One region of the Comamonas kerstersii genome, then DNA from elsewhere that is predicted to be linked to it. Evidence: predicted binding sites of a transcription regulator. Region 1 holds the regulator's gene; each other region holds the start of a gene.

Evidence for each region. Region 1 encodes FNR, which switches genes on or off when oxygen is low (the NO sensors DNR and NnrR bind a similar motif). Its sites were predicted from a motif close to TTGATNNNNATCAA; they were not measured.
Region 2: a site for FNR is predicted at 2,083-2,096, ahead of ubiM (5-demethoxyubiquinol-8 5-hydroxylase UbiM). Genes of this name have one in related genera too.
Region 3: a site for FNR is predicted at 1,951-1,964, ahead of B5M06_RS05460 (universal stress protein). Genes of this name have one in related genera too.

What each region holds. Positions count from the first base shown of each region.
Region 1 covers NZ_CP020121.1:2,506,728-2,510,004, reverse strand. The annotation lists gene hemN (oxygen-independent coproporphyrinogen III oxidase) at 1-812, opposite strand, end outside; gene fnr (fumarate/nitrate reduction transcriptional regulator Fnr) at 1,020-1,751, shown strand; gene B5M06_RS11735 (FixH family protein) at 1,951-2,229, opposite strand; gene ccoG (cytochrome c oxidase accessory protein CcoG) at 2,296-3,277, opposite strand, start outside.
Region 2 covers NZ_CP020121.1:1,144,129-1,147,405, forward strand. The annotation lists gene B5M06_RS05395 (solute carrier family 23 protein) at 1-393, opposite strand, end outside; gene ubiM (5-demethoxyubiquinol-8 5-hydroxylase UbiM) at 629-1,915, opposite strand; gene B5M06_RS05405 (acetoacetate--CoA ligase) at 2,148-3,277, shown strand, end outside.
Region 3 covers NZ_CP020121.1:1,155,792-1,159,068, forward strand. The annotation lists gene B5M06_RS05450 (response regulator) at 1-28, shown strand, start outside; gene B5M06_RS05455 (ATP-binding protein) at 37-1,275, shown strand; gene B5M06_RS05460 (universal stress protein) at 1,352-1,777, opposite strand; gene B5M06_RS05465 (metallophosphoesterase) at 1,988-2,824, opposite strand; gene B5M06_RS05470 (LysR family transcriptional regulator) at 2,863-3,277, opposite strand, start outside.

The DNA.
Region 1 (3,277 bases):
ATATTGACCTTGTCCGCTGCTGCAGGCAGATCCGCCTGAAGAATGCGACGCTGAGGCTTGAAGCGCTCGGGCAGATGTGCATAGGCATACAGCGCAATACGATCAGGGCGCAGCTCGGCCACTTGCTGCAGCGTTCTAGCGAAGGACTTTTCATTTTGCTTGGGCAGGCCGTAGATCAAGTCCACATTGATCGACTCAAAGCCCAGCTCACGTGAAGCGGCCACCAGATCAAACACCTGCTCGGCAGGCTGCTCACGGTGCACCGCTTTTTGTACATCCGGGTCAAAGTCCTGCACCCCAAAGCTCAGGCGGTTAAAGCCCATGGCCTTGAGGGCGGCCAGACGCTCACGTGTCACAGTACGTGGGTCAACTTCAATGGAGTACTCACCCGCTTCATCAAAGACAAAGCGCTGGCGCAGCATGTCCCACATCTGCACCAGTTGCTCGTCCGAAAGAAATGTCGGCGTTCCACCACCTATGTGAAGCTGGCTGACCAGCTGACCTCTTCCACAATGGGCCAGATGCAGATCCAGCTCCCGCTCAAGATACTGTAGGTACGTGACCGCACGCTCGTGGTGCTTGGTGATGATCTTGTTGCATGCACAGTAGTAACACAAAGAGTTACAAAATGGGATGTGCACATACAGCGACATTGGCGACTTGGCCGCTGCAGAAATTTTGCGTTGCTTTAATGCCAAGATATAGTCGCTATCACCAAATGCCTCAACGAACCTGTCCGCAGTAGGATAAGAGGTGTAACGAGGTCCTGGCACGTCATAGCGACGCAAGAGTTCCGGGGTGACTGCAGTCATGTTTTCTTCCTTAATGCTGCAACTGTGCAGCAAGATGGCATGCACACTCTTGACATGAATCAAGCACTCACCATAAGGGAAGTGTCAGAATTTGACTGAAATCATTCGAGATACATAGCAAGCGCCCGATAGTCCCCGTTTATTGACATCCAACTTTTAATTCTGGCCTTTACACCCGTGTCTACCTCGTGTTCAGGCCTTGCGTACATGACTCCACCAACCATCAAAGTAACCTGCTCCAATTGCAACCTGCGTGAACTGTGCATGCCCGTCGGTTTAAATGACCAGCAGCTGCAGCGCATCGACGACATTGTGGCTACGCGCCGCAAAGTCAAGCGCGGGATGACACTGTTCCGCAACGGAGAGCCTTTCACGTCGCTGTATGCCATCCGCACGGGCTTTTTCAAGACATGCGTAGCCACCGAAGACGGACGCGATCAGGTCACAGGTTTCCAGATGGCGGGAGAGATCATCGGGCTCGATGGCATCGTCAATGACCACCACACCTGCGATGCAATCGCACTGGAAGATGCCGAAGTCTGCGTGATGCCCTTTGACAGCCTCGAAGAGATCTCGCGCGAGGTTACAGCCCTGCAGACGCACGTACACAAAGTGATGAGCCGCGAAATCGTGCGCGAGCACAGCGTCATGCTGCTGCTGGGCAGCATGCGCGCCGAAGAGCGTCTGGCGGCCTTTATTCTGAATCTGGTGCAGCGCCTGCATGCACGCGGCTTCTCCTCGTCAGAACTCATTTTGCGTATGACCCGCGAGGAAATTGGCAGCTATCTGGGTCTGAAGCTGGAAACCGTCAGCCGCACTTTCTCCAAGTTTGTGGATGAAGGCTGGGTCGAAGTGAAGCAGCGCCACGTTCGAATTCTGGACACTGCCGCCCTGCAGCGCCTGGTCAACAGCCAGCACGACTGCAACAAGCAGCTGTAAACTCAGCCAGCCTGCGCTCTCACACACCCAAACGCCCACTGCATGCTGTGGGCGTTTGCTTTGGGTGCGATGCCAGAGCATCTACACCGCATAAAAAATAGCGGCTAGCGCTTGATTTATCAGTATTTCAGATACAAAAGTATCTCAAACACCCATAAAACAAGCGCTAGCCGCTCCTCTTTTTAAGAAGCTGCAAGTATCACTTGGGTGTCAGATCAGGCAAATCTTCATCAGGTGTAACAACATGGTTGCGCACGGCGCCTGCAGGCGCCAGGCTTTTTTCCAGCTTCTGGTTGATATTCAGCCCCTCCTGGTAGTAGTTCGGATCCACCACAGGGTCAGCGCCATCCATGGCAATCATGGCCGTCACAACGCCTGCCACCACGACGATGGCAGGGCCTGCCAGCACCATCCATACATGGCCATACTTCCACCACGGACCGGATGCTGACTCCACTTGTTTTCCTAGCTGGGACATTTCGAACACTCTCTTCCTTCAACAGAAAGTGTGCACAGCAACGCCATGCACACTACAGGATCATTTTTAGCGCGGCACGAGGAAGACAGATTTCTCCGTCACATGCCCTTGGCCACTTTGCGCTGCGATATCAAACTCAATGGCGTGTGAGCCAGCGCTGGCCGCACCGTAAGGAATCTGCACTCGCACCGCTACGCCGCGCGTCTGTGCAGGATCAACCTTGACGGTCTGCCCTTCCACCAGCTCAATGCCTTGAATACCCTGCACCGACACCTTATAGGTCTGCGCTTGCTCGGTCGCGTTCATCACCTGCAGACGATACACATTTTCGAGCTTGCCGCCTGCAACAATGCGTGCCAGTGAAGCGCGGTCACGGATGACGTCCACCTTCAGCGGTTCTCTGATGGCCAGACTGATGGCCATGGCCGCTGCCAGTGCCAGCAAAATGCTCGAATAAATCAGCACCCGTGGACGTGCAATGCGTTGCCAGATCTGTGCGCTCTTCCAGCCTTGGTTCACCGCATTCTGGGTGGTCAAGCGCACCAAGCCACGTGGATAGTGCATGTTATCCATCACGCTGTTGCATGCATCGATGCACAGGCCGCAGCCAATGCACTCGTACTGCAGGCCGTTGCGGATATCAATACCCACAGGGCAGACCTGTACACACAGCTTGCAGTCAATGCAGTCACCCAGTCCTTGCGCCTTGTAGTCCACATCTTTCTTGCGGGGGCCGCGCTGTTCACCACGCTGTGCGTCGTAGCTCACAATCAGCGTGTCCTTGTCGAACATGGCACTCTGAAAACGCGCATAGGGGCACATGTACTTGCAGATTTGCTCGCGCAGATAACCAGCATTGCCGTAGGTGGCAAAGCCATAGAACAGCACCCAGAAAATCTGCCAGCCGCCTTGCAGCGCCAGCAGTTCACTGCCCAGCGTACGAATGGGAACGAAATAACCCACGAAGGTAAAACCCGTCCACAGGGCAAAGGCAATCCACAAAAACTGCTTGAGCGATTTTTTCCAGATCTTCTCGAAGCCCCATCCA
Region 2 (3,277 bases), 1.4 Mb from region 1:
CTGCACCAGGAAGCCAATCAGGGTGTAGACCAGACCGCAGGCAATGATGCCGCCCAGCGCCAGGCCGATGTTGGCATTGGCACCATGGGTGGCCACATAGCCGGTGGCCACGTTCACCACGCCGATGAAGGCAAAAGAAGAGCCCAGATAGCTGGGCACCTTGCCGCCGGTGATGAGGAAGAAAATCAGCGTGCCGATGCCGCTCATCAGCACGGCCAGATTGGGGTCAAAGCCCATGAGGATGGGAGCCAGCACCGTCGAACCGAACATGGCGACCACGTGCTGAATGCCCATCAGCCCCGTCTGGCCCCAGGGCAGACGCTCGTCAGGCCCGATCACACCGCCGTTTTTCAGCGCTGCGGGGGACTTTGCAGTCCAGGAAAACATTCCCATTTTTTTGCTCCGTAAAAATTGCTGGCGCGATGTTAGAAGCTTTCGACCGGGCACGGCATGTCCTCGCCAGGCATACGTGCTTGCATGTCAGCTAAACACAAGCAGACAGCGTGCCAGCGAGATTTTTGCTTAACTATATTTTTAGGAGCGGCTTGCGCTTGACTTTGCTTGCATTCAAAGCCCTAAGCCTTGAAAAGCAAGCAAAGTTCAGCGCTGGGCACTCTGTTTTTTGAAGTCAGCGCATGTTGCGCGAAAAAAACGGCAGCGCAGGCAGCTGGCCGCGGATGACGGACCAGGGGCTACGGCCCGTGAGCTGCGCCACGATGGCCGCCTTGACGGGCGGCATGTTGCGCGACAGGCCGATCACCGCCTGACGCACCAGCCGTGGCACGGGGCGCGCATCGGTGAACAGCTTCACCACGGTGTTCGTGCCCTGGAAGATGGGCCAGGCATGACGATGGTGGCCCTGGGCATAGGGCTCCAGCACTTCGGCGCGGCCCCAGTCCTGACCAGCACCATAGGCCGACACGATGCAGGCCGTCAGGCGCTCCACACCCGAAAGCCCCAGGTTGAAGCCATGTGCCGTGACTGGGTGCATACCGATGGCGGCATCACCCAGCAGCGCAAAGCGCGTGCCGCTGAAGCGGTGGGCATAGGTGGCCACCAGGGGGTAGATGTGGCGCTCACCCACCAGTTTCATGTCCCCCAGGCGGCCCTGAAAATGGTTGTGCACATGGGCCGCAAAGTCTTCGGGCGAGAGCTGCATGAGCTGCTGCGCATCGGCCGAATCCGTGGTCACCACCGCAGAGCACAGCAGCTCACCGGTTTCAGGATCAGGCTGCAGCGGCAGGATGGCCAGGGTGCGGTCATAGCCAAAGCATTCATGGGCCTTGCCTTCATGCGGCACGGTGTGGCTGAGGCGGCAGACGATGACGCTGCGGCCAAAGTCCGTCATCTGCGCACCCACGCCCAGCATGCGACGCACGCTGGAGAAACGGCTATCTGCCGCAATCACCAGCGGCGCTTTGAGCGGTGCACCATCCACGCGCACGCCGTTGTCGTCCTGGGTGTAATGAACTTCAGCATGGGAAGGCGTGACCGTCACCTGGGTCACGCGTGCACCGGTGATGATGTGCACGCCTTCGGTGGTGCTGGCCACTTCCCAGGCCGTGCGGCGCAGGGCATGGTTGGGCACGATGCGGCCCAGATAGTCTGCGCCACTGCCGTCAGAGACGATGTCCAGCGTGGAACGCAGGCCTACGGGGCCGTCATGCACGATGGCATCACGGATGGTGCCAATCTCATGGTCTTGCAGCCTGCCCCAGGTGCCCAGACGCTGCAGGATCTGCACGCTGGGATGGGTCAGCGCGATCTCGCGCCCATCGGGTGCGGGCTGGGCCAGCTGGGATTCGCCTTGCAGTTCCAGCACCGTGGCTTGCAAGCCCGCCTGGGCCAACGAAATGGCAAGCGACAGGCCGGCAGGACCTGCGCCCACAATAAGGACATCGGTGTTCATGGACATGTGTGCAATCACTGTGAAAGTAGGGCCTATTGTGGCCTGATCTACGGGCCTCGCTGCCTGTGCGGCCCGTGCATTGTCGGCCGGTTTGGCTTGGCCGTGGCTTGCATTGCATCAATGGCATGTCCTTGACACCCCCTTTGTGCCCGTCAGCGAGCACGCGCCAGAACTTGCCGCTTGTCAATCCGGGGCGCTGGCATGGTGCACCACGGCGCGGCTCGCTAGGCTGGGATGCATGTCTGCCCCCACCCTGCCCCACACCCGCCGCACGCCGCTGATGCGCCACTACCAGCAATGGCTGGCCCAGCACTACGACCTGCACTTTGACAGCTATGACGCGCTCTGGCGCTGGTCCACCACCGATCTGGAAGCTTTCTGGCAAAGCATCTGGCGCTATTTCGATATCCAGTCGCCCACCCCGCACAGCGCGGCGCTGGGCCGCAACTGCATGCCCGGGGCGCAGTGGTTTCCGGATGCACAGGTCAATTACGCGCAGCAGGTGCTGCGCCATGTGGAAGCGGCCGATGCCGCAGGCATGCCTGCAGTGATTGCAGACAACGAGCTGGGCGAAGTCACCACGCTGAGCTGGCCCGAGCTGCGCCGCCAGGTTGCCGCCCTGGCCCTGCACCTGCAGGCACAGGGCATTCGCCCGGGCGACCGGGTCGCAGCCTATCTGCCCAATATTCCCCAGGCCATGGTGGCCATGCTGGCCGTGGTCAGCATTGGCGCGGTGTGGAGCGTGTGCTCGCCCGACATGGGTACGGCAGCAGTGCTGGACCGCTTTGAGCAGATTGCACCCAAGGCATTGATTGCGGTGGATGGCGTCTACTACGCCGGCAAGCCCATGGACCGCAGCAGCATCGTGCAGGAGCTGCGCGCCAGGCTGCCCAGCCTGCAGCACTGCATCGTCCTGTCTACACGCTGGGCGCAGGCACCCGTGCAGGGCGCTGCGGACTGGAACACCCTCATGCAGCGTGACGATGCGCAGCTGCACAGCTTCACCCCCCTGTGGCTGCCCTTCGACCACCCGCTGTGGATTGTGTATTCCAGCGGCACCACCGGCCTGCCCAAGCCCATCGTGCATGGCCACGGCGGCATCATGCTGGTGGCCCTGACCATGAAGACCCTGCACAGCGATGTGGGCTGCAGCTATGCGCCCGAGAGCTGGGGGGAACGCTTTCACTGGTACAGCTCTACCGGCTGGGTGATGTGGAACTCGCAGCTCGCAGGTCTTTTGGGCGGCACGACCTGTGTGATCTATGACGGCAGCCCCGGCGGCAGCAAGGAGCAGCCCGACTGGGGTGTGCTGTGGCGCTTTGCAGCGCGCCACGCAGTCACCAGCTTCGGCGCTGGCGCAGCCTTCTA
Region 3 (3,277 bases), 1.4 Mb from region 1:
CTATGTGTTTGCCAAGCAGCAGGACTGAAGCACACCATGTTCAACGCATTCTCACAGCGCCTGTATCTGCGCATCTGGCTGGCCGTCGTAGGCGGCGTCGCCGTGCTGACGCTGATCGTGGCCTGGGCCTGGCGCGAAGCCGAGGAATACCGCATCCGCGATCAGGCATCGCCCACGGCCATGGCGCGTGAGATGCGCATTACCGATGGCTACGGTCAGCTGCTGTTCCAGGGGCCTTTTGAGCGCATCCGCAACCACGACAACGAAGTGCCGCGCTTTGCCATTGCCACGGCAGACGGCAAGATTTTTTACCTGGAAATGTCGCCCCGCCAGGGCAACAACGGCCGCCCCGGTGGACACCGCCCGCCCCGCAATGACGTCTGGGCCTTCTGGATGCAGCCGCCGTTCGGCTTTCTGTGGCTGCTGGGGCTGGTGGGCGTGGCGGTAGCCATCGGCGTGTTCCCCATCATTCGCCGCCTGCTCAAGCGCCTGGAAAACCTGCAGCGGGGCGTCAAGCGCTTTGGCGATGGCGATCTGACCGTGCGCGTACCCACTGAAGGCAAGGATGAAGTGGCCGATCTGGCCCGCCAGTTCAACGCCGCCGCCAGCCGCATTGAGGAGCTGGTGCAGTCGCACAAGTCGCTGCTGGCCAATGCCTCGCACGAGCTGCGCTCGCCACTGGCACGCATTCGCATGGGCCTGGAGCTGATGGGGGACGATCCTTCCGTGACCAAGGCCAAGGCCGAGATCCAGCGCAACATCAACGAGCTGGACCAGCTGGTCGATGAGATCCTGCTGGCCAGCCGGCTGGAGCAGCCCGATGTGGACGTGGGCAGCACCGAAGCGGTCGACCTGATAGGTCTGGCCGCCGAAGAATGTGCCCGCGTGGATGCCGACCTGGAAGTGCGCGCCACCGAGGGTGTGGAAGTCAAGGCCATTGCCAAGCTGGTGCGCCGTGCTGTGCGCAATCTGCTGGAAAACGCACGCCGCTACAGCACGGGCGACATCCAGCTCATCCTCTCGCGCGAAGGTGATATGGCCGTGGTCCGCGTCGAGGACTTTGGCCCCGGCGTGCCCGAAAACCAGCGTGAGCGCATCTTTGAAAAGTTCTACCGTCTGCCCGGTGCCAGCGAGCGCTCCGGCGGTGTGGGACTGGGCCTGTCCCTGGTGCGCAGCATTGCGCAGCGCCACGGCGGCAGCGCGGTCTGCGAGGGCCGTCTGGACGGCCAGCCAGGCGCCAGCTTTGTGCTGCGTCTGCCGCTGATGCACCGCTGAGTCAGACTGCTTCCACCAACACAAAGGGCTGCCGAATGGCAGCCCTTTGTGTTGGTGTGGCGAATGCCGTGCGCGATCAGCGAATCAGCATCACAGGCACGGAGCAGTTGGCCAGCACCTGGGTAGAGACCGAGCCCATCACCAGCTTGCCCAGCGCGCCGTGGCCGTGGGTGCCCATGATGATCAGGTCGTACTTTTCGTTTTCGGCAATCTTGGCGATGGTCTCGCCAGCAGGGCCCACTTCGCTGCGGCACACAGGCGTGATGCTGTGCTGCGCCAGGAACTTCTGCACAGGCTCGAGCACCTTGGCAGCTTCCTCAGCGTAGTACTCCTCCACCACTTCCTTGCTCAGCGCAGCACGGGCGCGGGGAGGCAGGGCAGACTGCACCGTCAGCGCGGTGTATTCATGACGTCCGGCCGTAATCAGCTCTTCATGCGCAGCCAGATAGGCCAGCATTTTTTTGGTGAAAGGACTGCCGTCAACAGCAAGCAAGATTTTCATGAGATATCTCCAAGTGAATAAGCGCTGCACACACCACACAGCAAACCACCTTGTGGCGCCCGAGACAAAGCGCAAAGCCCAGGCAGTACAACACATGCAGGGGCAGAGCAGCAAGGATCAGGAGGGTGTGCGCTGGTCTAAGGACAAGCGTAGTCGCTGGCGTCTGTTGTGTCTTGACTTATGTCATGTTTTTAAACGGCCCGCGCCACATCATACGGTGAGGCTTGTCGCGGGCTGGAAATACCGCTGTTCTCCTTTGCGTGCATAGCCCAATGGATTGGCGACGACCCTGCAGCGCCATGCGCCGCGCTCGGCATCCTCCCCCTGCACCACATAGTCGCTGGGTGCATGCAGGTGGCCGTGCAGCCACAGGTCGGCGCGGGGCAACAGCTCGTCCAGCGCGCTGCAAAAGCCTGCCGTGCCCGGCACCATGCCATAGCGTGGATCGCTGCTGCGCAGGCTGGGTGCAAAGTGCGTGACCACCACCGTTTTTCCGTCAAAAGGCTGGGCCAGCGCCTGGCGCAGCCAGTTCTGACAGCCCAGTGCCTGCTCACGCATGGGGGCAGCCAGAAACGGCTCGCCATGGCGTGTGCCTCCTGTCTTTTGCAGGTAGAAGTTGGCCGCGCGAAAAGACTTTTCCCGCAGGCGCAGCAAGCGGCTCATGTCGCCAGCCTGCACCTGCTCGTCCAGCAGAGCAATGGCGTCATAGTCCGTCCACAGGGTGGTGCCCACAAAGCGCACGCCGTGCAGCACCACGGTTTCGCGCTCCAGCCAGATGATGCCCAGCTCCTCGCAGACCCGGCGCAGCCGCGCATGGGCCGCGTCCCAGTCCTGCATGTCGTACTCATGGTTGCCCGGCACAAAAATCACCGGGCAGGGCCAGTTGGCAAACCGCTCCAACCCAAAGTACTCGCCCTGCAGCAGACTGCCCGGCTGGTAGGAGCCAATGTCTCCGGCCAGCACCAGTACATCGGCATCGGGGGCGGCCTGCGGCACAAAGTTGGGATGCACTTCCAGATGAAGATCAGAGAGCAATTGAAGTTTCATAGTCCACACACCAAGGGCATCACCACAGCACGTGGCGCCTAGTGAGAAAAAGCTTTCAGCGTCGCCCGGTTCAGCGCCTGAAGCAGCCAGTCATAGGCTGCACGGTTGGGGCCGCGCTTGTGCCACAGCGCATCCACGCGCACGGCAGGCACTTCCAGCGGCAGCGGGTGCACCTGCAGCAGGTGCTGGATGCCCGTGATCGGCACAAAGTGGCGCGGCAGCACGGTAATCAGGTCGGACTGGCTGACCACACGCGCAGCCGTGGTGTACTGGTTCACGGTCAGCGCAATATGCCGTTCACGCCCCAGCGCAGCCAGGGCTTCGTCGATAAAGCCATAGGCGCGGCCAGAAAAGCTCACCAGCAGATGGCGAGCGGCGCAGTAATGCTCCAGCGTCAGCGGCATCAGGGCCAGCGGGTGGCCCTTGCGCATCACGGCCACGTATTCGCCGTCA